DNA from 3 places in the Rahnella sp. JUb53 genome. Region 1 is predicted to be linked to each of the others. Evidence: predicted binding sites of a transcription regulator. Region 1 holds the regulator's gene; each other region holds the start of a gene.
The links. The regulator sigma-54, encoded in region 1, starts transcription at its own class of promoters, with help from an activator protein. The targets are predictions, from matches to a motif close to GTTGGCACANNTTTCGCTNT.
Positions count from the first base shown of each region.

Region 2: glnA (glutamate--ammonia ligase) is a predicted target of sigma-54. The motif match lies at 2,118-2,137, and genes of this name have one in related genera.
Region 3: glnK (P-II family nitrogen regulator) is a predicted target of sigma-54. The motif match lies at 4,201-4,220, and genes of this name have one in related genera.

Region 1 is NZ_SLYT01000007.1:138,618-145,641, reverse strand. Features, by position in the region: gene lptC (LPS export ABC transporter periplasmic protein LptC) at 1-295, shown strand, start outside; gene lptA (lipopolysaccharide ABC transporter substrate-binding protein LptA) at 273-830, shown strand; gene lptB (LPS export ABC transporter ATP-binding protein) at 836-1,561, shown strand; gene rpoN (RNA polymerase factor sigma-54) at 1,664-3,097, shown strand; gene hpf (ribosome hibernation promoting factor) at 3,121-3,408, shown strand; gene ptsN (PTS IIA-like nitrogen regulatory protein PtsN) at 3,507-3,989, shown strand; gene rapZ (RNase adapter RapZ) at 4,057-4,911, shown strand; gene npr (PTS phosphocarrier protein NPr) at 4,908-5,180, shown strand; gene EC840_RS17150 (PRD domain-containing protein) at 5,206-7,024, opposite strand, start outside.
Region 2 is NZ_SLYT01000014.1:105,156-112,179, forward strand. Features, by position in the region: gene typA (ribosome-dependent GTPase TypA) at 23-1,846, opposite strand; gene glnA (glutamate--ammonia ligase) at 2,304-3,713, shown strand; gene glnL (nitrogen regulation protein NR(II)) at 3,981-5,030, shown strand; gene glnG (nitrogen regulation protein NR(I)) at 5,038-6,450, shown strand; gene hemN (oxygen-independent coproporphyrinogen III oxidase) at 6,528-7,024, opposite strand, start outside.
Region 3 is NZ_SLYT01000003.1:340,669-347,692, forward strand. Features, by position in the region: gene EC840_RS09320 (Lrp/AsnC family transcriptional regulator) at 1-243, shown strand, start outside; gene EC840_RS09325 (SmdA family multidrug ABC transporter permease/ATP-binding protein) at 379-2,148, shown strand; gene EC840_RS09330 (SmdB family multidrug efflux ABC transporter permease/ATP-binding protein) at 2,156-3,940, shown strand; gene glnK (P-II family nitrogen regulator) at 4,282-4,620, shown strand; gene amtB (ammonium transporter AmtB) at 4,706-5,995, shown strand; gene tesB (acyl-CoA thioesterase II) at 6,147-7,013, opposite strand.

The DNA of each region.
Region 1 (7,024 bases):
GACGTGGGTGCTGCATTCTGACAAGGCCAAGCTGACTCAGGATAAAATGCTCTATCTTTACGGGCATGTGCAGGCAGACAGCCTGACACCTGAGACTTCTCAGTTGCAAAGAATCAAAACGGACAATGCACGGGTTAACCTGACGACACAGGACGTTGCCTCAGATGATGAAGTAACGCTTTATGGCACAGGTTTTACATCTAACGGCATGAAAATGCGTGGTAATCTGCGTGATAAAACAGCAGAGCTGATCGAAAAGGTAACGACCTCTTATGAAATTCAAAGCAAAAAATAAAATCCGTAATCTCCTGATCGTCAGCTCATTGTTAGCCGTCAGCGTTCCGGCATTCGCCCTGAAAGATGACACGACCAAACCGATTACCATTGATTCGGCTAATCAGGCGCTGGACGTGAACACCAATACCGCGACCTTTACCGGTAATGTGGTGGTAAACCAGGGCACGATCCAGGTTAAAGCGGACAAAGTTGTCGTCATCCGCCCGCAAGGCGTTTCCGGCAAAGAAGTGGTTGAAGGTTACGGTAACCCGGTGACCTTCTATCAGATGCAGGACAACGGCAAGCCGGTAAAAGGCCATGCGCAGAAAGTCCGCTATGAAGTGGAAAACGATCTGGTGACCCTGACCGGTAACGCTTACCTTGAACAGCTCGACAGCAACGTGAAAGGCGACCGTATTACGTATCTGGTGCAGAAACAGCAAATGGAAGCCTTCAGTGATAAAGGCAACCGTGTGACGACCGTTCTGGTTCCTTCGCAGCTGCAACAGAAAACACCTGCAGCGGCGGGCCAGCCGACCAAAAAGAGTAACTGATTTTTATGGCTAAATTAATCGCAGAGAATCTGGCAAAAGCCTACAAAGGCCGCAAGGTCGTTGAAGATGTCAGCCTGATGGTCAACTCCGGCGAAATCGTCGGGTTATTAGGGCCAAACGGTGCCGGTAAAACCACGACCTTCTACATGGTCGTCGGCATTGTGCAGCGTGATGCAGGCCGTATTATCGTTGATGACGAAGACATCAGCTTGTTGCCATTGCATACCCGCGCCCGTCGCGGTATTGGCTATCTTCCTCAGGAAGCGTCCATTTTCCGCCGCCTCAGCGTGTTTGATAACCTGATGGCCGTGTTGCAGATCCGCGACGATCTGAACAAAGAACAGCGTAACGATCGCGCCAATGAACTGATGGAAGAGTTCCATATTTCTCATTTGCGCGATAACCTCGGTCAGTCACTGTCCGGTGGTGAACGCCGTCGTGTTGAAATCGCCCGCGCGCTGGCGGCGAACCCTAAATTCATTCTGCTGGATGAACCGTTCGCCGGTGTTGACCCGATTTCAGTTATCGACATCAAAAAAATCATTGAGCATTTGCGTGACAGTGGCCTCGGCGTACTGATCACCGACCATAACGTTCGCGAAACGCTCGACGTGTGTGAACGCGCTTACATCGTCAGTCAGGGCAAGTTAATCGCCCACGGCACGCCAGCCGATATTCTTGCTGATGAACAAGTTAAACGCGTTTATCTTGGTGAAGAATTCCGTCTGTGATCTGTGCCGCCGGAACCGTGCCTGTTTCACTTTAAAATGAAACAGGCCGTCTCTGACAGAAGTGTTGCCGTTTTCACTCATCAACGGAAATAAAGCCAAGATATGAAGCAAGGTTTGCAACTCAGATTCAGCCAACAACTGGCAATGACTCCACAGTTACAACAGGCCATCCGCCTGTTGCAATTGTCCACGCTTGAGCTCCAACAGGAGATCCAACTTGCGCTGGAGAGCAACCCTCTGCTGGAACAAACCGACCTTCATGAAGAAATCGACTCGGTAGAAGCCACCGACAGCGAAGGGTTAGATACCCGCGAAGCACTCGAGCAAAAAGACATGCCCGAAGAGCTGCCGCTGGATGCGACCTGGGATGAAATCTATACCGCGGGCACGCCTTCCGGCACCGGTAATGATTACAGCGACGACGAGCTGCCGATTTATCAGGGTGAAACCACCCAGACCCTTCAGGATTACCTGATGTGGCAGGTCGAGCTGACGCCGTTCTCAGATACTGATGCGGCGATTGCGACATCCATTGTCGATGCGGTCGATGACACCGGTTACCTCACCGTTTCTCTTGACGACATTCTGGAAAGCATCGGGGATGAAAACGTCACGATGGACGAAGTGGAAGCCGTGCTCAAACGCGTACAGCGTTTTGACCCGGTCGGCGTGGCCGCGCGCGACCTGCGCGACTGCCTGCTGATCCAGCTTTCCCAGTATGTGACCGACACGCCTTTCATCACCGAAGCCCGTCTTATCATCAGCGAACATCTGGATTTGCTGGCGAACCATGATTTCCGCGCACTTATGCGATCAACCCGGTTAAAAGAAGATACACTGAAAGGAGCGATGCTCCTGATCCAGTCTCTTGATCCGCGTCCGGGCCAGTCGATCAATACCGGCGAATCTGAATACGTGATCCCGGATGTGCTGGTGCGCAAAGTGTCAGGAGTCTGGACGGTTGAACTCAATTCGGACAGCATTCCGCGTCTGAAGATTAACCAGCAGTACGCCGCGATGGGGAATTCCGCACGCAGCGACAGCGACGGGCAGTTTATCCGCAGCAACCTGCAGGAAGCCAAATGGTTAATCAAAAGCCTGGAAAGCCGTAACGACACGCTGTTGAAAGTCACGCGCTGTATCGTTGAGCAGCAGCAGGCGTTCTTTGAACTGGGTGAAGAATTTATGAAACCTATGGTGCTGGCTGATATCGCCAGCGCCGTAGAAATGCACGAATCGACGATTTCACGCGTCACGACGCAGAAGTTTCTGCACAGCCCGCGTGGCATTTTCGAACTGAAGTATTTCTTTTCCAGCCATGTCAGTACAGACAGCGGCGGCGAGGCATCGTCAACCGCCATCCGGGCGCTGGTGAAGAAATTAATCGCAGCGGAGAATCCTGTAAAACCGCTCAGTGACAGTAAGTTAGCGACCCTGCTTTCCGATCAGGGAATTATGGTTGCACGACGAACCGTCGCCAAATACCGAGAGTCTTTGTCCATCCCGCCCTCAAACCAACGTAAACAGTTAGTTTGACCTCAACAGAGAAGGAAGACATTATGCAGCTCAACATTACCGGACATCACATTGAGATCACGGATCCCCTGAGAGAGTTCATCACGTCGAAGCTGGCCAAGCTAGAGCAGTATTTCGACAGGATTAATCAGGTGTATGTGGTGTTGAGCGTGGAAAAGGTGCAAAAAGTTGCCGAAGCGACTTTGCATGTGAATGGAGGCGAGTTACATGCCACCTCGGAACATCAGGATATGTACGCAGCGATTGACGGACTGGTTGATAAACTGGCCCGCCAGCTGAATAAACATAAAGACAAACTGAAACAGCACTGACATTCATGTAGCCAACCCTGTGCTACAAACCTTCGGGCATCGGCTTGTGACCTTCGGGAAACGAGCCGATATAGCTTTAAGGGTGAAACAGCGCAAAAGTGAAAGATGACATGATCAACGATATAGCAATGCAATTAACGTCGGTGCTTAATGCCGAATGCACCAAAAGCGGCGTTCATTGCGCCAGCAAAAAACGCGCACTGGAAATCATCAGCGAACTGGCCGCCAGACAACTTAATTTGTCGCCACAGGTGATTTTCGACGCTATTTTGACCCGTGAACGTATGGGCAGCACCGGGATCGGTGCCGGGATCGCCATCCCGCACGGTAAGCTGGAAGAAGATACGTTACGTGCCGTCGGCGTGTTCATTCAGCTGGAACAACCGATCGCTTTTGATGCCATCGATAATCAGCCGGTAGACTTACTTTTTGCCTTGCTGGTACCGGCAGATCAATGTAAAACCCATTTACATACATTATCTTTGGTGGCTAAGAAATTAGCTGATAAAACAGTGTGTCGCCGCCTTCGTGGTGCGCAGAGCGATGAAGAACTGTTCCAGATAATGACTGAAAACGAATAAATTGCTGATTCCCGGTACGGTGCCGGGAAAATGAATTCTGAACACTGAATGCCAGGGGAGTGACACCATGGTGCTGATGATTGTCAGCGGCCGTTCCGGTTCCGGGAAATCGGTTGCCCTACGGGCATTGGAAGACATGGGTTTTTACTGTGTGGATAACCTGCCGGTGGTTTTATTGCCGCAGCTTGCCCAGACCCTCGTTGAACGTAATACGTCAGCGGCCGTCAGCATCGACGTGCGTAACATGCCGGAAACCCCGGAAGTTTATGAGTACGCGATGTCACAACTGCCGGAGAGCTTCTCACCGCAGCTGTTGTTCCTTGATGCCGACCGCAACACGCTGATCCGCCGCTACAGCGACACCCGTCGTCTGCACCCGCTTTCCAGCAAAAATCTCTCCCTCGAAAGTGCCATTGATGAAGAAGCCGATCTGCTCGAGCCTCTGCGTTCTTCCGCTGATCTCATCATCGACACGTCCGAAATGTCCGTTCACGAACTGGCAGAAATGCTGCGTACCCGCCTGCTGGGTAAACGCGAACGTGAGCTGACGATGGTCTTCGAATCCTTTGGTTTCAAACACGGCATTCCGATTGATGCGGATTACGTGTTCGATGTACGCTTCCTGCCGAACCCGCACTGGGATCCGAAACTGCGTCCGATGACCGGCCTAGACAAACCGGTGGCGGCGTTCCTCGACCGTCATACCGAAGTGCACAACTTTATCTACCAGACCCGCAGCTACCTTGAACAATGGCTGCCGATGCTGGAAACCAACAACCGCAGCTATCTGACCGTCGCCATTGGTTGTACCGGCGGTAAACACCGTTCGGTGTATATCGCAGAGCAACTGGCCGACTATTTCCGTTCCCGCGGGAAGAACGTGCAATCCCGCCATCGCACGCTGGAAAAACGTAAATCATGACGGTAAAACAAACGGTAGAAATCAAAAACCGGTTAGGGATGCATGCCCGTCCGGCGATGAAGTTGTTTGAACTGGTGCAGAGCTTTGAATCAGAAGTGATGCTGCGCAACGGCACAGGCATTGAAGCGGAAGCCAGCAGCGTGATCGCGCTGCTGATGCTCGATTCCCCGAAAGGTCAGAAAATCGAAATCGAAGCCACCGGTCCAGATGAAGAACAGGCACTGACGGCAGTGGTAAATCTGATCAATTCAGGTTTTGACGAAGACTAATAATTAAAGCACTATTTGAGCCGTATTAAATGCGGCTTAAACAATCTATTGCAATGGCCTTGAAGCTTTCAAAATTCTCACTGCTCAGCAAACGGCTCATTGAGCGTTCCCGCACAAACGTCACGAACAAATCGTAAATCGCCATCGCTTCTTCGTAATCCGCCTTGCTGATCGCCAGCAGAAAAATCACGTGCGCGGTTTCCCCTTCTCCCCAGGCAATGCCCTGCGGCGAAAGCAACGTAATCACCACGGTTTTCTTCGCCAGCAGTCCCAGCGAGTGCGGCAGCGCAATCCCTTCGCCCAGCATGGTCGAGACAATCTCTTCACGCTCGACCACTGACGGGTAAAACGCCTGATCGACATATCCTTCTTCTTCCAGCTGTGAACACACATGACGGAACAACTCCGCCTGCGTCATCGGTTCGTTGACGATCATGAAGTGCTTTTCGTCGAAGAATTTTTCCAGCATATAAGGCCGTGTGCGGTCGACCAGCACCAGCTTGCCGAGCTGTTCCATCTGGTATTCGGTCGGAAACGGCGACAACACCACCACCGGCTTATTCTTCTCGGTAATGCGGGCGTTGGAAATAATAAAATCTTCGTCGATATGCTCCAGCTGCTCGTAATCACGCAGCGAAACCACCTGTTTCATCACCAGTTGCGGATACTTACGGTTAATCTGCGCCTGGATCATGCGGATGGTTGAATTGCCGGTGTCGCACACCAGCATCACCTGCGGATGCCGCTGGTAGCCGATATTGTAATGCCGCTCCAGCCCGACGCCGATATGCAGCACCAGAAAACCAATCTCGTTTTCACTCAGCGTATACGGCGTGTATTTTCCCCAGCTGGAGACCGCCGCCAGCGTGACGTCATAGGCCATCGGATAATGCTGTTTGATATTGTTCAGCAGCGGGTTCGGGATATTTATCTGATATTTCACCCGGGTAATCATGGTCTTAATGTGCGTCAGTAGGTCAGCACGCAGTTGCTTATCGCCCTGCAAATCATAGTTATAGTGCGAATTGATATACGACAGAATGTAATCGACCAGCGCTTCGTCATCGTCGGCGTTAATGTCGGTCGGCAGGATTTTCTGCACGCGGCGTGCGGCGATATTCACCCGCAGATAAGCTTCCTCAGAGGCAGGAATTTCCTTGCCGACGAGATTTCTGAGCTCAGCTGCCAGTCGTACGGAAACCTGCTTCACCGCCGGGTCACCGTCTTCCGCATCAAAATCGGTCAGCGGGTAACCGCCGGTAATGCGCTTAATCGCCACCGCGCAGTACAAGATCAGATACTGCTCGCCCTCATCGGTCAGTTGAACAGAAGACTGCGTCAGCACCTGATGCATAAAGCGTGTCAGCGGGACCAGCGCTTCCGGCTCCAGACTTTCCGCCTTCAGCAGCGGATTCGCCTGTTCCTCGGCATCCAGCTGGAACAGCAGATCGGTCAGACAGGCGCGGATCGCCAGTTCTGCACCGAACAGTTTCATGCCGTAGCGCGGCTTGGTTTCGATATTCAGGTGATAGCGAGCCAGATGCTCCCTCACCTCAGCCATATCATTTTGCAGGGTTCCCCGGCTGACAAACCATTCATCGGCCAGATCTTCCAGCTTCAATGAAAAAGCTGAGGTCAAAAAGCGGATCAGCAACGTTTTCACCCGCTCAGCGGCAGTGCGCGGCGTCGGATTCGGTTTGCGTTGCGTCGATTGCTGTAACGTTGAGAAAAGCGTCTGATCGTCAATCCGCAGCTGATACCCGCTGCCACGGCTGTGAACAAAGGTCGCGCCAAAATCGGCGATGATTTCATTCAGCGCAGTAATATCGGCACGCACCGTGCGC
Region 2 (7,024 bases), on a different contig from region 1:
TAACGGCACGCGTTAAAGAAGATTAACCTTCTTTAGGACCACGCATTGCACGTTTACGATCGTTCTCGGTCAGGTGACGTTTACGAATACGTACAGACTGAGGAGTCACTTCGACCAGTTCGTCATCATCGATGAATTCCAGAGCTTGCTCCAGAGACATTTTGATAGCAGGAACCAGAGTCGTTGCTTCGTCAGTACCGGACGCACGCATGTTGGTCAGTTTCTTACCGGTCAGGCAGTTCACGGTCAGGTCGTTAGAACGTGAGTGAATACCGATGATCTGGCCTTCATACACTTCTGCGCCGTGGCCCAGGAACAATTTACCGCGGTCTTGCAGGCTGAACAGTGCGAACGCAACTGCTTTACCCTGACCGTTGGAGATCAGCACGCCGTTCTGACGCTGGCCGATTTCGCCCGGACGAACGTCATCGTAGTGGCTAAACGTGGAGTACAGCAGACCGGTACCAGAAGTCATGGTCATGAATTCTGTACGGAAGCCGATCAGGCCACGTGCAGGGATCAGGTAATCAAGACGGATACGACCTTTGCCGTCTGGGATCATGTCTTTGACATCGCCTTTACGCTCACCCATGGCCTGCATTACAGAACCCTGGTGTTGCTCTTCGATATCCAGTGTCACGTTCTCGAATGGCTCTTGCATGCGGCCATCGATTTTACGGTTGATTACTTTAGGACGGGAAACCGCCAGCTCGAAACCTTCACGACGCATGTTTTCGATCAGAACCGACAGGTGAAGTTCACCACGGCCTGAAACGCGGAATGCATCAGCATCTTCAGTTTCTTCAACACGCAATGCAACGTTGTGCACCAGTTCTTTGTTCAGACGGTCAAGGATCTGACGTGAAGTCACATACTTACCTTCTTTACCACAGAACGGAGAGGTGTTTACGTTGAAGTACATGGTTACTGTTGGTTCATCAACGCTCAGCGCTGGCAGAGCTTCAACATTCGCCGGATCACAGATTGTGTCGGAGATGTTCAGTTCGCCCAGGCCGGTGATTGCGATGATGTCGCCCGCTTCAGCAACGGTGGCTTCGATACGCTCAAGACCCATGTGGGTCAGAACTTTACCGACTTTACCGTTACGGGTTTTGCCTTCGCTGTCGATGACAGTGATTTGCTGGTTAGGCTTAACGGTACCGCGTTTGATGCGGCCGATGCCGATGACGCCAACATAGTTGTTGTAGTCCAGCTGAGAGATTTGCATCTGGAAAGGTGCATCCATCTCAACTTGTGGCGGAGATACGTGGTCAACGATCGCCTGGTACAACGGGGTCATGTCTTCGGCCATATCGTTATGGTCGTTACCCGCGATACCCATCAATGCTGATGCATAGATGATTGGGAAATCGAGTTGTTCGTCGGTTGCGTCCAGGTTTACGAACAGGTCGAAGACCTGATCAACAACCCAGTCAGGACGCGCGCCAGGGCGGTCAACCTTGTTGATTACCACGATCGGTTTCAGACCATTAGCGAATGCTTTTTTGGTCACGAAACGGGTTTGCGGCATTGGGCCATCCATTGCATCCACAACCAGCAGCACCGAGTCGACCATTGACATCACACGCTCTACCTCACCGCCGAAGTCGGCGTGTCCTGGGGTATCCACGATGTTGATGCGGTAGTCTTTCCAATTAATGGCGGTGTTTTTTGCGAGGATGGTAATCCCACGCTCTTTCTCCAAATCGTTGGAGTCCATTACGCGTTCAGTGGCTTCTACACGCTCTCCGAAAGTACCGGATTGTTGTAGCAGCTTGTCGACCAGGGTGGTTTTACCATGGTCAACGTGGGCAATAATGGCGATGTTACGCAAATTTTCGATCACAGCTTTGCCTCAGGCATTAGAAATAGCGCGCTATTGTACACGTATTAAGCGAGGTTCTAAACAAGATCACAAGGATCTTGATGAAACAACTTGTGGATGGTTACTTTGTGATCCCTTTCACGGTGCAAAAAGATCACTGAACCATTATGACGCACCGTTTTGGTGCCATGCATCTCAGAGATAGCACCATTATAGTGCAGAAATTCCGTTATGGTGCATACTTATCGAGTGCAAGAGCCCTGTAAAATGGCGTTGTTTGCATTTTCTCAAAGTTGGCACACTTTTCGCTAATAGTTTTTAGGGTAAAAAAAAGTTTTTACAGGGTGACGCGTCTGACCAGTCAAATAATAGCGCTGTTCAGTCCACACGCCAGTTCAAGTAAAGCTGTTATTTCCAACTAAAGACCAAAAATGGTTATTCGTTCCACGACGATAATGAGAAATTCGGGAGAACTAGTATGTCCGCTGAACACGTTTTGACGATGCTGAATGAGCATGAAGTGAAATTCGTAGATTTACGTTTCACAGATACCAAAGGCAAAGAACAGCACGTCACCATTCCTGCACACCAGGTTAGCGCTGACTTCTTCGAAGAAGGCAAAATGTTTGATGGCTCTTCAATCGGTGGCTGGAAAGGCATTAACGAATCTGACATGGTTTTGATGCCAGATGCGAGCACTGCTGTTCTTGACCCGTTCTACGAAGAAACCACGCTGATCATTCGTTGCGACATCCTTGAGCCAACTACGCTGCAAGGTTATGACCGCGACCCACGTTCTACCGCAAAACGTGCAGAAGACTTCCTGCGCTCTTCCGGTATCGCGGACACCGTTCTGTTCGGGCCAGAGCCAGAATTCTTCCTGTTTGATGATGTGCGCTTCGGCAGCAGCATCTCCGGTTCTCACGTGGCTATCGATGATATCGAAGGCGCATGGAACTCCAGCACCAAATATGAAGGCGGCAACAAAGGCCACCGTCCTGCAGTTAAAGGCGGTTACTTCCCGGTTCCTCCGGTCGACTCCTCCCAGGATCTGCGTTCTACCATGTGTCTGACCATGGAAGAAATGGGTCTGGTTGTTGAAGCTCACCACCACGAAGTGGCAACCGCGGGTCAGAACGAAGTGGCAACCCGCTTCAATACCCTGACCAAAAAAGCGGACGAAATCCAAATCTACAAATACGTGGTTCACAACGTGGCTCACGCATTTGGCAAAACTGCGACCTTCATGCCAAAACCAATGTTTGGCGATAACGGTTCCGGTATGCACTGCCACATGTCTCTGTCCAAGAACGGTAACAACCTGTTCGCTGGCGACAAATACGGCGGCCTGTCTGAAATGGCACTGTTCTACATCGGCGGTATCATCAAGCACGCTAAAGCGATCAACGCCTACGCTAACCCGACTACCAACTCCTACAAGCGTTTGGTCCCGGGCTACGAAGCGCCAGTGATGCTGGCTTACTCTGCGCGTAACCGTTCTGCATCCATCCGTATTCCACACGTATCAACGCCTAAAGCGATGCGTATCGAAGCACGCTTCCCTGATCCAGCGGCTAACCCATACCTGGCGTTTGCTGCACTGATGATGGCTGGCCTGGACGGTATCATCAACAAGATCCACCCTGGCGATGCGATGGACAAAAACCTGTATGACCTGCCACCGGAAGAAGAAGCAGAAATTCCAAAAGTTGCAGGTTCACTGGAAGAAGCGCTGAACGCACTGAACGAAGACCGCGAGTTCCTGACCCGTGGCGGCGTGTTCACTGACGACGCTATCGATGCTTACATCGGTCTGCGTAAAGAAGAAATGGATCGCGTGCGTATGACTCCGCATCCGGTTGAGTTCGAGCTGTACTACAGCGTCTAAAGACAGCGTTTAATTCTCGAATTAGCTGCTGAACTCAGCGCCCGTCCTCTGACCGGCGCTGAGAGAAATACCCGACTGGAGGCCTGGCGGTAAGAAAGCCTTCAGCGTCAAAATCAAGTAAGACGATTTTATTTGTTGCCGTGGAAACTTTCAGCCCATCTCCGGATGGGCTTTTTTCTCCACACTCTTTCCTGCTTAACCCCTCTGACCCGTGTTTTGGCCGGGTAGCGAGACAAATTGCACCCATCAGGTGCGGGAGACTGCGGTATGGCAACTGGCAAGCTGCCCGATGCTGGGCAGATCCTGAATTCTTTAATCAACAGCGTTCTGCTGTTGGACGACGATTTGGCTGTGCATTACGCCAACCCGGCGGCTCAGCAATTACTGGCGCAAAGTTCCCGCAAACTTTTTGGCACCCCGTTGCCAGAGTTGGTGGGATATTTTTCGCTGAACATCGAGTTAATGCGTGAAAGTCTGACAGCCGGACAGGGCTTTACAGACAGCGAAGTGACTTTAGTCGTCGATGGCCGCGCGCATGTGTTGTCACTGACCGCACAGATGCTGCCGGAAGGTTTTATTCTGGTCGAACTGGCGCCGATGGATAATCAGCGACGTTTGAGTCAGGAACAATTGCAGCATGCTCAACAGGTTGCAGCCCGAGATTTGATCCGCGGTCTCGCGCATGAAATTAAAAATCCGCTTGGCGGTTTGCGTGGTGCGGCACAGTTGTTATCCAGAGCGCTGCCCGATCCGGCTTTGCTTGAGTACACCAAAGTCATTATTGAGCAAGCCGACCGTCTGCGTAATCTGGTCGACAGATTGCTGGGTCCGCAACGTCCGAGCCAGCATGTAACACAAAGTATTCATCAGGTTGCGGAGCGCGTTTGTCAGCTGGTGTCGATGGAAAAACCCGATAACGTTCAACTGGTACGGGACTATGATCCGAGCCTGCCGGAACTGGCACACGACCCTGATCAGATAGAACAGATTTTATTGAATATCACCCGCAATGCCTTGCAGGCGCTGGGGGAGGAAGGCGGCACAATAACACTGCGTACGCGGACTGCTTTCCAGATTACGTTACACGGCGTGCGTTATCGTCTGGCGGCACGCATCGATATTGAAGATGACGGCCCCGGCGTACCGGCACATTTGCAGGACACTCTTTTTTACCCCATGGTCAGTGGCCGCGAAGGGGGCACCGGACTGGGCCTCTCTATCGCACGCAGTTTGATTGACCAGCATTCGGGTAAAGTTGAATTTAACAGTTGGCCAGGACATACCGAATTCTCGGTTTTCCTGCCTATTCGCCAGTGAGGTTCTTATGCAACGAGGGATAGTCTGGATCGTCGATGACGATAGCTCCATCCGCTGGGTACTTGAACGTGCGCTCACTGGAGCCGGTTTGACCTGCACCACGTTTGACAGCGGCAATGAAGTGCTTGATGCCATTGCGACTCAAACCCCTGACGTTTTGTTATCAGATATCCGTATGCCGGGGATGGACGGTTTAGCGCTGTTAAAGCAGATTAAACAGCGCCACCCGATGCTTCCGGTCATCATAATGACAGCGCACTCCGATCTGGATGCGGCGGTCAGCGCCTATCAGCAAGGCGCATTTGATTATCTGCCAAAACCTTTCGACATCGACGAAGCAGTGGCGCTGGTTGAACGCGCTATCAGCCATTATCAGGAGCAACAGCAACCGGCTCGCAGCCAGCCGGCAAGTGGCCCGACGGCGGATATTATCGGCGAAGCGCCAGCCATGCAGGACGTCTTTCGCATCATCGGCCGTTTGTCCCGCTCTTCAATCAGCGTGCTGATTAACGGGGAATCCGGTACCGGTAAAGAGTTGGTGGCTCATGCTTTACACCGTCACAGCCCGCGCGCCAAAGCGCCTTTTATCGCACTGAACATGGCGGCAATCCCGAAAGATCTGATCGAATCCGAACTATTCGGCCATGAGAAAGGGGCGTTTACTGGCGCTAACACCATCCGTCAGGGACGTTTTGAGCAGGCCGACAACGGCACGCTGTTCCTTGATGAAATCGGTGATATGCCCCTCGATGTGCAAACCCGTCTTCTGCGCGTGCTGGCAGATGGTCAGTTCTATCGTGTGGGCGGCTATGCGCCGGTGAAAGTGGATGTGCGTATTATCGCTGCGACTCACCAGAATCTGGAATTACGGGTTCAGGAAGGAAAATTCCGCGAGGATTTATTCCACCGCCTGAACGTTATCCGTGTCCATCTGCCACCGCTGCGCGAACGTCGCGAAGATATTCCGCGTCTGGCGCGTTATTTCCTGCAAGTGGCGGCGAAAGAACTGGGCGTGGAAGCGAAGAACCTGCATCCGGAAACGGAAACCGCGCTGACGCGTCTGCCGTGGCAGGGCAACGTGCGCCAGCTGGAAAACACCTGTCGCTGGTTAACGGTGATGGCTGCGGGTCAGGAAGTCCTGATTCAGGATTTACCGAGCGAACTGTTTGAAACGTCTGCCCCGGAAACCGGCGGTCAGAGCTTACCGGACAGCTGGGCGACGCTGCTGGCACAATGGGCCGATCGCGCCCTGCGTTCCGGTCATCAAAACCTGTTGTCAGAAGCGCAGCCTGAAATGGAGCGCACTTTGCTGACCACGGCATTGCGTCACACGCAGGGACATAAACAGGAAGCCGCACGCTTACTGGGCTGGGGACGCAATACGTTGACCCGCAAGCTGAAAGAACTGGGTATGGAATAACCGGGCCTGAAATAAAAGCCTTGTGCCAGAAAGCAAAACAGCCGCTCATGCGGCTGTTTTTGTTGATAGCAAAGAAATCAGATCACGCGGGAGAATTGCTGCTGACGTACCTGACGGCGCAGATAAATATCAAAGCACATGCAGATGTTGCGGATAAGCAAACGCCCGCGCGGCGTTACCTGAATATGCGTCTCGCTCACCTCAACCAGCCCGTCTTCAACCAGCGGTTTCAGCAGCGCCAGATCATCGGAAAAATAGTCGGTAAAGCGGATGCCATATCGCTCTTCGATATCCGCAAAGCTCAGCTCGAAATGGCAGATCAGCGATTTAATGACATCGCGACGCAGGCAATCATCATCCGTCATTTCCAGACCGCGCCATAACGCATTCCCCTGTTCTTCTACTCTGGCGTAATACGTTTTGAGGTCTTTCTCGTTCTGCGCGTAAGTATCGCCCAGCATGCTGATGGCTGACACGCCCATTCCCAGTAAATCGCTGTCGCCCTGCGTGGTATATCCCTGGAAATTACGGTGCAGCTTGCCTTCACGTTGGGCAATCGCCAGTTCGTCATCAG
Region 3 (7,024 bases), on a different contig from region 1:
ACTCAGCATCACAACAGCGAATGGTATCAGCGGTTTGTACAACAGGTTGAAGCATTTCCGGAAGTACTTGGCTTCTACCGGATGGCCGGAGAATATGATTATTTATTGCAGGTGCAGGTTTCCGATATGAAAAGCTACGATAACTTTTACAAGCGACTTGTGAACGGCATTCCGGGACTGAACGATGTGACCTCAAGTTTTGCGATGGAGCGCATAAAATCGACCACCGCATTGCCCATTTAATGCAAAAGTTGCAGTAAAAAGTTTCATCAGAAACGCATGTTAACTCTGGTATCCTTGTCAGCCTGAAGAGCAAACGGGTATTTGTGATATCTGTTAACTCAATAAAATCATTATTATTTGTATGGAAAACTCTGCGTGAGACTGTTTGCACAATTAGGCTGGTATTTCCGTCGCGAATGGCGCCGGTATCTGGGTGCCGTTGCCTTGCTGATCATTATTGCTGTCCTGCAATTACTGCCGCCAAAACTGGTGGGCATAATCATTGATGGCGTAACGTCAAAACAAATGTCTTACAACGTGCTTTTCGCATGGCTGGGTCTGATGCTCGGCACAGCGATAGTCGTGTACCTGCTGCGCTATGTCTGGCGCGTACTGTTATTCGGTGCGTCCTATAAGTTGGCCGTCGAGTTACGCCAGGATTTCTTCCGCCAGCTTAGTCGTCAGCATCCGGCTTTTTATCTGCGTCATCGCACCGGCGATTTGATTGCCCGTGCCACCAACGACGTCGACCGCGTGGTGTTTGCCGCAGGCGAGGGCGTTTTGACACTGGTGGATTCACTGGTTATGGGACTTGCCGTGCTGATTGTCATGGCAACCCAGATCAGCTGGGAACTGACGCTGCTTTCGCTGGTGCCGATGCCGGTGATGGCGATCATCATCAAGCGTTACGGCGACCAGTTGCATTCCCGCTTTAAAACCGCACAGGCGGCATTTTCCTCTCTTAACGATCAGGCACAGGAAAGCCTGACCAGCATCCGCATGATCAAAGCTTTTGGTCTGGAAAACCATCAGTCATCACAATTTGCTGATGTTGCCGCGGATACCGGTGCTAAAAACCTGCGCGTAGCCCGGGTCGATGCACGTTTTGATCCGACGATTTACGTCTCCATCGGCATGGCAAATCTTCTGGCCATTGGCGGCGGCAGCTGGATGGTGGTCAACGGGCATCTGACACTCGGTGAACTGACCAGTTTTGTGATGTATCTGGGGCTGATGATCTGGCCGATGCTGGCGCTGGCGTGGATGTTCAATATCGTAGAGCGTGGCAGTGCCGCCTACAGCCGTATCCGCAGCCTGTTACAGGAAGCGCCAGCGGTGGCCGATGGCGCAACGCCTTTACCGGCGGGTCGCGCAGTACTTGAAGCGCAGATCAACAATTTCCATTATCCCGAACACCAACACGCTGCCTTAACGTCTGTGGCGTTTTCCCTGAAACCGGGGCAAATGCTCGGTTTATGTGGCCCGACGGGTTCTGGAAAAAGTACCTTGCTGGCACTGCTTCAGCGCCAGTTCGATGTGACTGAAGGCGATGTGCGTTACCACGGTCTATCACTCAAAGAGATCCGGCTTGATGACTGGCGCGCGCGGCTTGCGGTAGTCAGCCAGACGCCTTTCCTGTTTTCAGATACCGTCGCGCAGAACATTGCCCTCGGCCGGCCGGATGCCACGCAGCAAGACATTGAGGAAGTGGCACGGCTTGCCAGCGTTCACGATGACATTTTGCGTATGCCTCAGGGGTATGAAACAGAAGTCGGTGAACGTGGTGTTATGCTTTCGGGCGGCCAGAAACAACGTATTTCGATTGCCAGAGCGCTGTTGCTGAAAGCTGAAATCCTGATCCTGGATGACGCCCTGTCAGCCGTTGATGGCCGCACGGAGCATCAGATCCTGCAAAATCTGCGTCAGTGGGGCAGTGACAGAACGGTGATTATCAGTGCTCACCGGCTTTCTGCGCTGACCGAAGCCAGTGAGATTCTGGTGTTCAGTCACGGAAGCATTTCACAGCGCGGCGATCATGACGAACTGGCTGCGAAGCCGGGCTGGTATCGCGATATGTTCCGCTATCAGCAGCTTGAAGCTGCGCTGGATGATGTGCCGGAAAAGGAGGCGGAACAACATGGCTGAACAAAAAGTGAGTAAAATCCAGAAGCTCTGGCCTACGCTTAAACGTCTTCTGGGATATGGCAAACCATACAGTAAGCCTCTGTCTTATGCGGTGCTGATGCTGTGGATTGCCGCCGCAGCGGAAGTCACCGGCCCGATCCTGATCAGTTTCTTTATTGATCACTATGTGGCGAAAGGTGAAATGCCCTGGGGGAAAGTCAGTTTGCTGGCGCTGAGTTTCATCTTCCTGCAATTTCTGGCAGCAAGCTTGCACTATTTTCAGGCACTTCTGTTTAACCGTGCTGCGGTTGGCGTGGTTCAGCGTCTGCGCACCGACGTCATGGATGCGGCATTGCGTCAGCCTTTGAGCGCCTTTGATACCCAGCCGGTCGGGCAACTGATTTCGCGTGTGACCAATGATACTGAAGTGATCCGTGACCTTTATGTCACTGTTGTATCGACGGTTTTGCGCAGCATTGCGCTGATTGGCGCAATGCTGGTGGCGATGTTCAGCCTTGACTGGCGACTTGCCTCGGTGGCTATCTGCATCTTCCCGGCTGTGTTTGTGGTGATGGGGCTGTACCAGATTTACAGTACGCCGGTCGTTCGTAAAGTGCGTGCTTATCTGGCGGACATTAATGATGGCTTCAACGAAGTCATTAATGGCATGAACGTTATTCAGCAATTCCGTCAGCAAAAACGGTTTGGTGAACGACTGTCCCGCGCCAGTCAGTCACATTATATGGCCCGCATGCAGACGCTCAGGCTCGAAGGATTTTTGCTGCGGCCGTTACTCAGCTTATTTTCATCCCTGATTTTGTGCGGCCTGTTAATCTTGTTCGGTTTCAGTGCCGAAGGCTCGATTGGCGTGGGGGTTTTGTATGCTTTCATCAACTACCTCGGGCGTCTAAACGAACCTCTGATTGAGCTGACGTCGCAGCAATCCATTCTCCAGCAGGCTGTAGTCGCAGGTGAACGTATCTTTGATTTGATGGACCGGACTCAGCAGCAGTACGGACCGGACGATAAGTTGCTGACCAGCGGCGAGATTGATATTCGCGACGTCAGTTTTGCCTACCGCCCGGACAAATGGGTGCTGGAGAATATTACCCTGCATGTCCCTTCACGTGGATTTGTGGCGCTGGTCGGGCACACAGGCAGTGGCAAAAGTACGCTGGCGAATCTCCTGATGGGCTATTATCCGCTGAATAAAGGTGAGATCCGCGTCGACGGGCGTAACCTTGCTGATCTCTCGCATTCCAGTCTGCGAAAGGGAATTGCTATGGTTCAGCAGGATCCGGTGGTGCTGGCGGAATCGGTATTCTCTAACGTGACTTTAGGTCGCGATATTGATGAAGCTCAGGTCTGGCACGCACTGGATATTGTGCAGCTTTCTCCGCTGGTACGGGGAATGCCGGAAGGGTTGAATACGCGTCTGGGAGAACAGGGTAATAATCTCTCTGTCGGACAGAAGCAATTACTGGCGATGGCGCGCGTTTTGGTGCAGGCACCAGAAATTCTGATCCTTGACGAGGCAACGGCCAATATCGACTCAGGAACCGAGCAGGCAATTCAGCGTGCTTTACGTGCCATTCGTCAGCAAACAACTCTGGTTGTAATTGCACACCGGCTGTCGACGATTGTGGATGCAGATAATATTTTGGTATTGCACCGCGGGCAAGCCGTTGAGCAGGGCAACCACTTACAGCTGCTGGCAGAAAAAGGCCGGTATTATCAGATGTATCAGTTGCAACTTGCCGGGCAAGAACTGGCGTCAGCTGAGCAGGGAATTCCTTCCACAGAAAACGCATAAACTGTCAGCTGGCGTAACGCGTTCGTTACGCCAGCATTCTCTCCTCAACGTCTTATCCTCCCGCCATCCCATCCCGCGCACCGTATTCATGCAGGCAAAATACCTGCGGTTTACACATTGCACTATAAAGCAGCGATGAGCACTTAAATGGTGCGTACTCAGCAGTGTGCTGTGTGGCGAAACAACTGTGCGCCCGGTCACGATTATTCTGAAAATGCCGGTTTGCGCGGGAATTGCAGGAATCTTTCATCAGTTTCAACTCTGGCACACCCTTTGCTTTATCCCTTGCGTATCGGGCGCGAATCCTCTCGCGGTAAGCCCTTAATTCGAGGAGTGGCACAATGAAGCTGGTTACTGTGGTGATCAAACCTTTTAAGCTGGAAGACGTGCGTGAAGCGCTGTCTGCTGTTGGAATTCAGGGGCTGACCGTAACGGAAGTTAAAGGTTTTGGCCGTCAGAAAGGTCATGCCGAACTTTACCGTGGCGCGGAATACAGTGTGAACTTCCTTCCAAAAGTAAAAATCGACATTGCTATCGCTGACGATCAGCTCGATGAAGTGATCGACGTGATCAGCAAAGCGGCCTACACCGGCAAGATCGGTGATGGCAAAATTTTCGTTGCTGAATTGCAACGTGTTATCCGTATTCGTACTGGTGAAACCGACGAAGCAGCACTGTAATTTCCGGTTTTTATCTCTCATGCCAACCGGTTTGAGATAAATCAGATTAGAAAAAACAGTTTTGAGAAACAGGGGTGGGTTAATAATGAAAAAACTTTTATCCATGATGGGGCTGGGCGCAGTGGCATTATTGCCTTCGCTTGCCATGGCCGCGGCACCAGCCGCCGCCAACGGCGCTGATAACGCCTTTATGATGATTTGTACTGCGCTGGTATTGTTTATGACCGTACCTGGCGTAGCTTTGTTCTACGGCGGTTTACTGCGTTCCAAAAACGTTTTATCCATGCTGACTCAGGTTATTGTGACCTTCGCATTGGTCTGCGTTTTGTGGATCCTTTACGGTTACAGTCTGGCATTCAGCGAAGGTAACGCCTTCTTCGGTGGTTTCGGCAACGTAATGATGAAAGGCATTGGCCTGGATTCTGTTACCGGCACCTTCTCTCAGATGATCCATGTGGCATTCCAGTGTTCATTCGCCTGCATCACCGTGGCACTGATCGTCGGTGGTATCGCTGAACGTGTGCGTTTCTCTGCGGTGCTGATTTTCACCGTGATCTGGCTGACCTTCTCCTACATTCCAATGGCACACATGGTATGGGCGGGCGGTTTCCTGGCTGCTGATGGCGCGCTGGACTTCGCTGGTGGTACCGTTGTTCACATCAACGCCGCTATCGCGGGTCTGGTCGGTGCTTATCTGCTGGGCAAACGTGCCGGTTTCGGTAAAGAAGCGTTCAAACCTCACAACCTGCCAATGGTGTTCACTGGCGCTGCAATCCTGTATGTCGGCTGGTTCGGCTTTAACGCCGGCTCTGCAAGTGCAGCAAGTTCCATTGCCGCGCTGGCGTTCCTGAATACTGTGATTGCAACGGCTGGCGCAATCCTGTCCTGGACTCTGGTTGAGTGGATGGTTCGCGGCAAGCCTTCTCTGCTGGGCGCAAGCTCCGGTGCTATCGCAGGTCTGGTTGCCATCACTCCGGCGTGTGGTACGGTCGGCGTGGGCGGTGCGTTGATTATCGGTCTGGTCGGTGGTGTGACTGGCCTGTGGGGTGTCGTTACCCTGAAAAAATGGCTGCGCGTTGATGATACCTGTGACGTGTTCGGTGTTCACGGCGTCTGCGGTATCGTAGGTTGCCTGCTGACCGGCGTATTCACTTCCAGCTCTCTGGGCGGCGTGGGTTATGCAGAAGGCGTGACCATGGGCCATCAGGTTTGGGTTCAGTTCTTCAGCGTTTGCGTCACACTGGTGTGGTCTGGTGTTGTGGCCTTCATCGGTTACAAAGTGGCTGACATGATTGTAGGCCTGCGTGTTCCTGAAGAGCAGGAACGTGAAGGTCTGGATGTGAACAGCCACGGCGAAAACGCCTATAACCAGTAATGGCTCAGTAACAGGATTTCAGAGAAAGTAGTGCGCTAACTCTCTCATTAAGCAGTACAAAACAATAAAATAATGATGATATGCAAAAGGGGCGATAACGATATCGCCCCTTTTTAATGCACAGTTTTTGCCAACCGCGATCGGATAATGTTTATTCAGGCGTCCGCTGGCGGATCACGCCTTCCTGTACCGTAGAGGCAACCAGAACGCCATCACGGGTATAAAATTGTCCGCGTACAAAACCACGAGCGCCCGACGCAGATGTGCTTTCAACGGCGTATAGCAGCCAGTCATCCATACGGAAAGGGCGGTGGAACCACATCGAATGGTCGATGGTGGCGACCTGCATTCCTGGCTCAAGGAACCCGATACCATGCGGTTGCAGTGCAGTCGGCAGGAAATTGAAGTCCGAGGCATAACCCAGCAGATACTGATGGATGCGCAAATCATCCGGCATTTCTCCGTTAGCCCTGAACCAGACCGCGCGGTGAGGTTCTTCTACACTTCCCTTCAACGGGTTATGGAATTTCACCGGACGCATTTCAATCGGCTTGTGACCAATGAATTTTTCACGGAATTTTTCAGGGATCAGATGCGCCAGATTTTTGGCAATATCTGATTCAGAAACCAGCGTTTCTGGTGCCGGGACATCAGGCATGGTGTTCTGATGTTCGAAGCCGGTTTCCTGGCTCTGGAACGACGCGGTCATATAAAAAATCGGTTTGCCATGCTGAACGGCTTTTACGCGTCGTGCGCTAAAACTGTTGCCGTCTCGCAGAATTTCCACGTCATAAATGATGGGTTTGCTGCTGTCACCGGGACGCAGAAAGTAGCTATGAAAAGAGTGAATACCGCGGTCGACAGGTACGGTTTGTTTGGCCGCGTACAACGCCTGACCGACAACCTGACCACCAAAGACCTGACGCAAACCCAGATCTTCACTTTGACCACGAAACAGTCCTTCTTCGATTTTTTCCAGATCTAACAGATCCAGCAGATTTTTTAATGCCTGACTCATAGTGGCCTCAT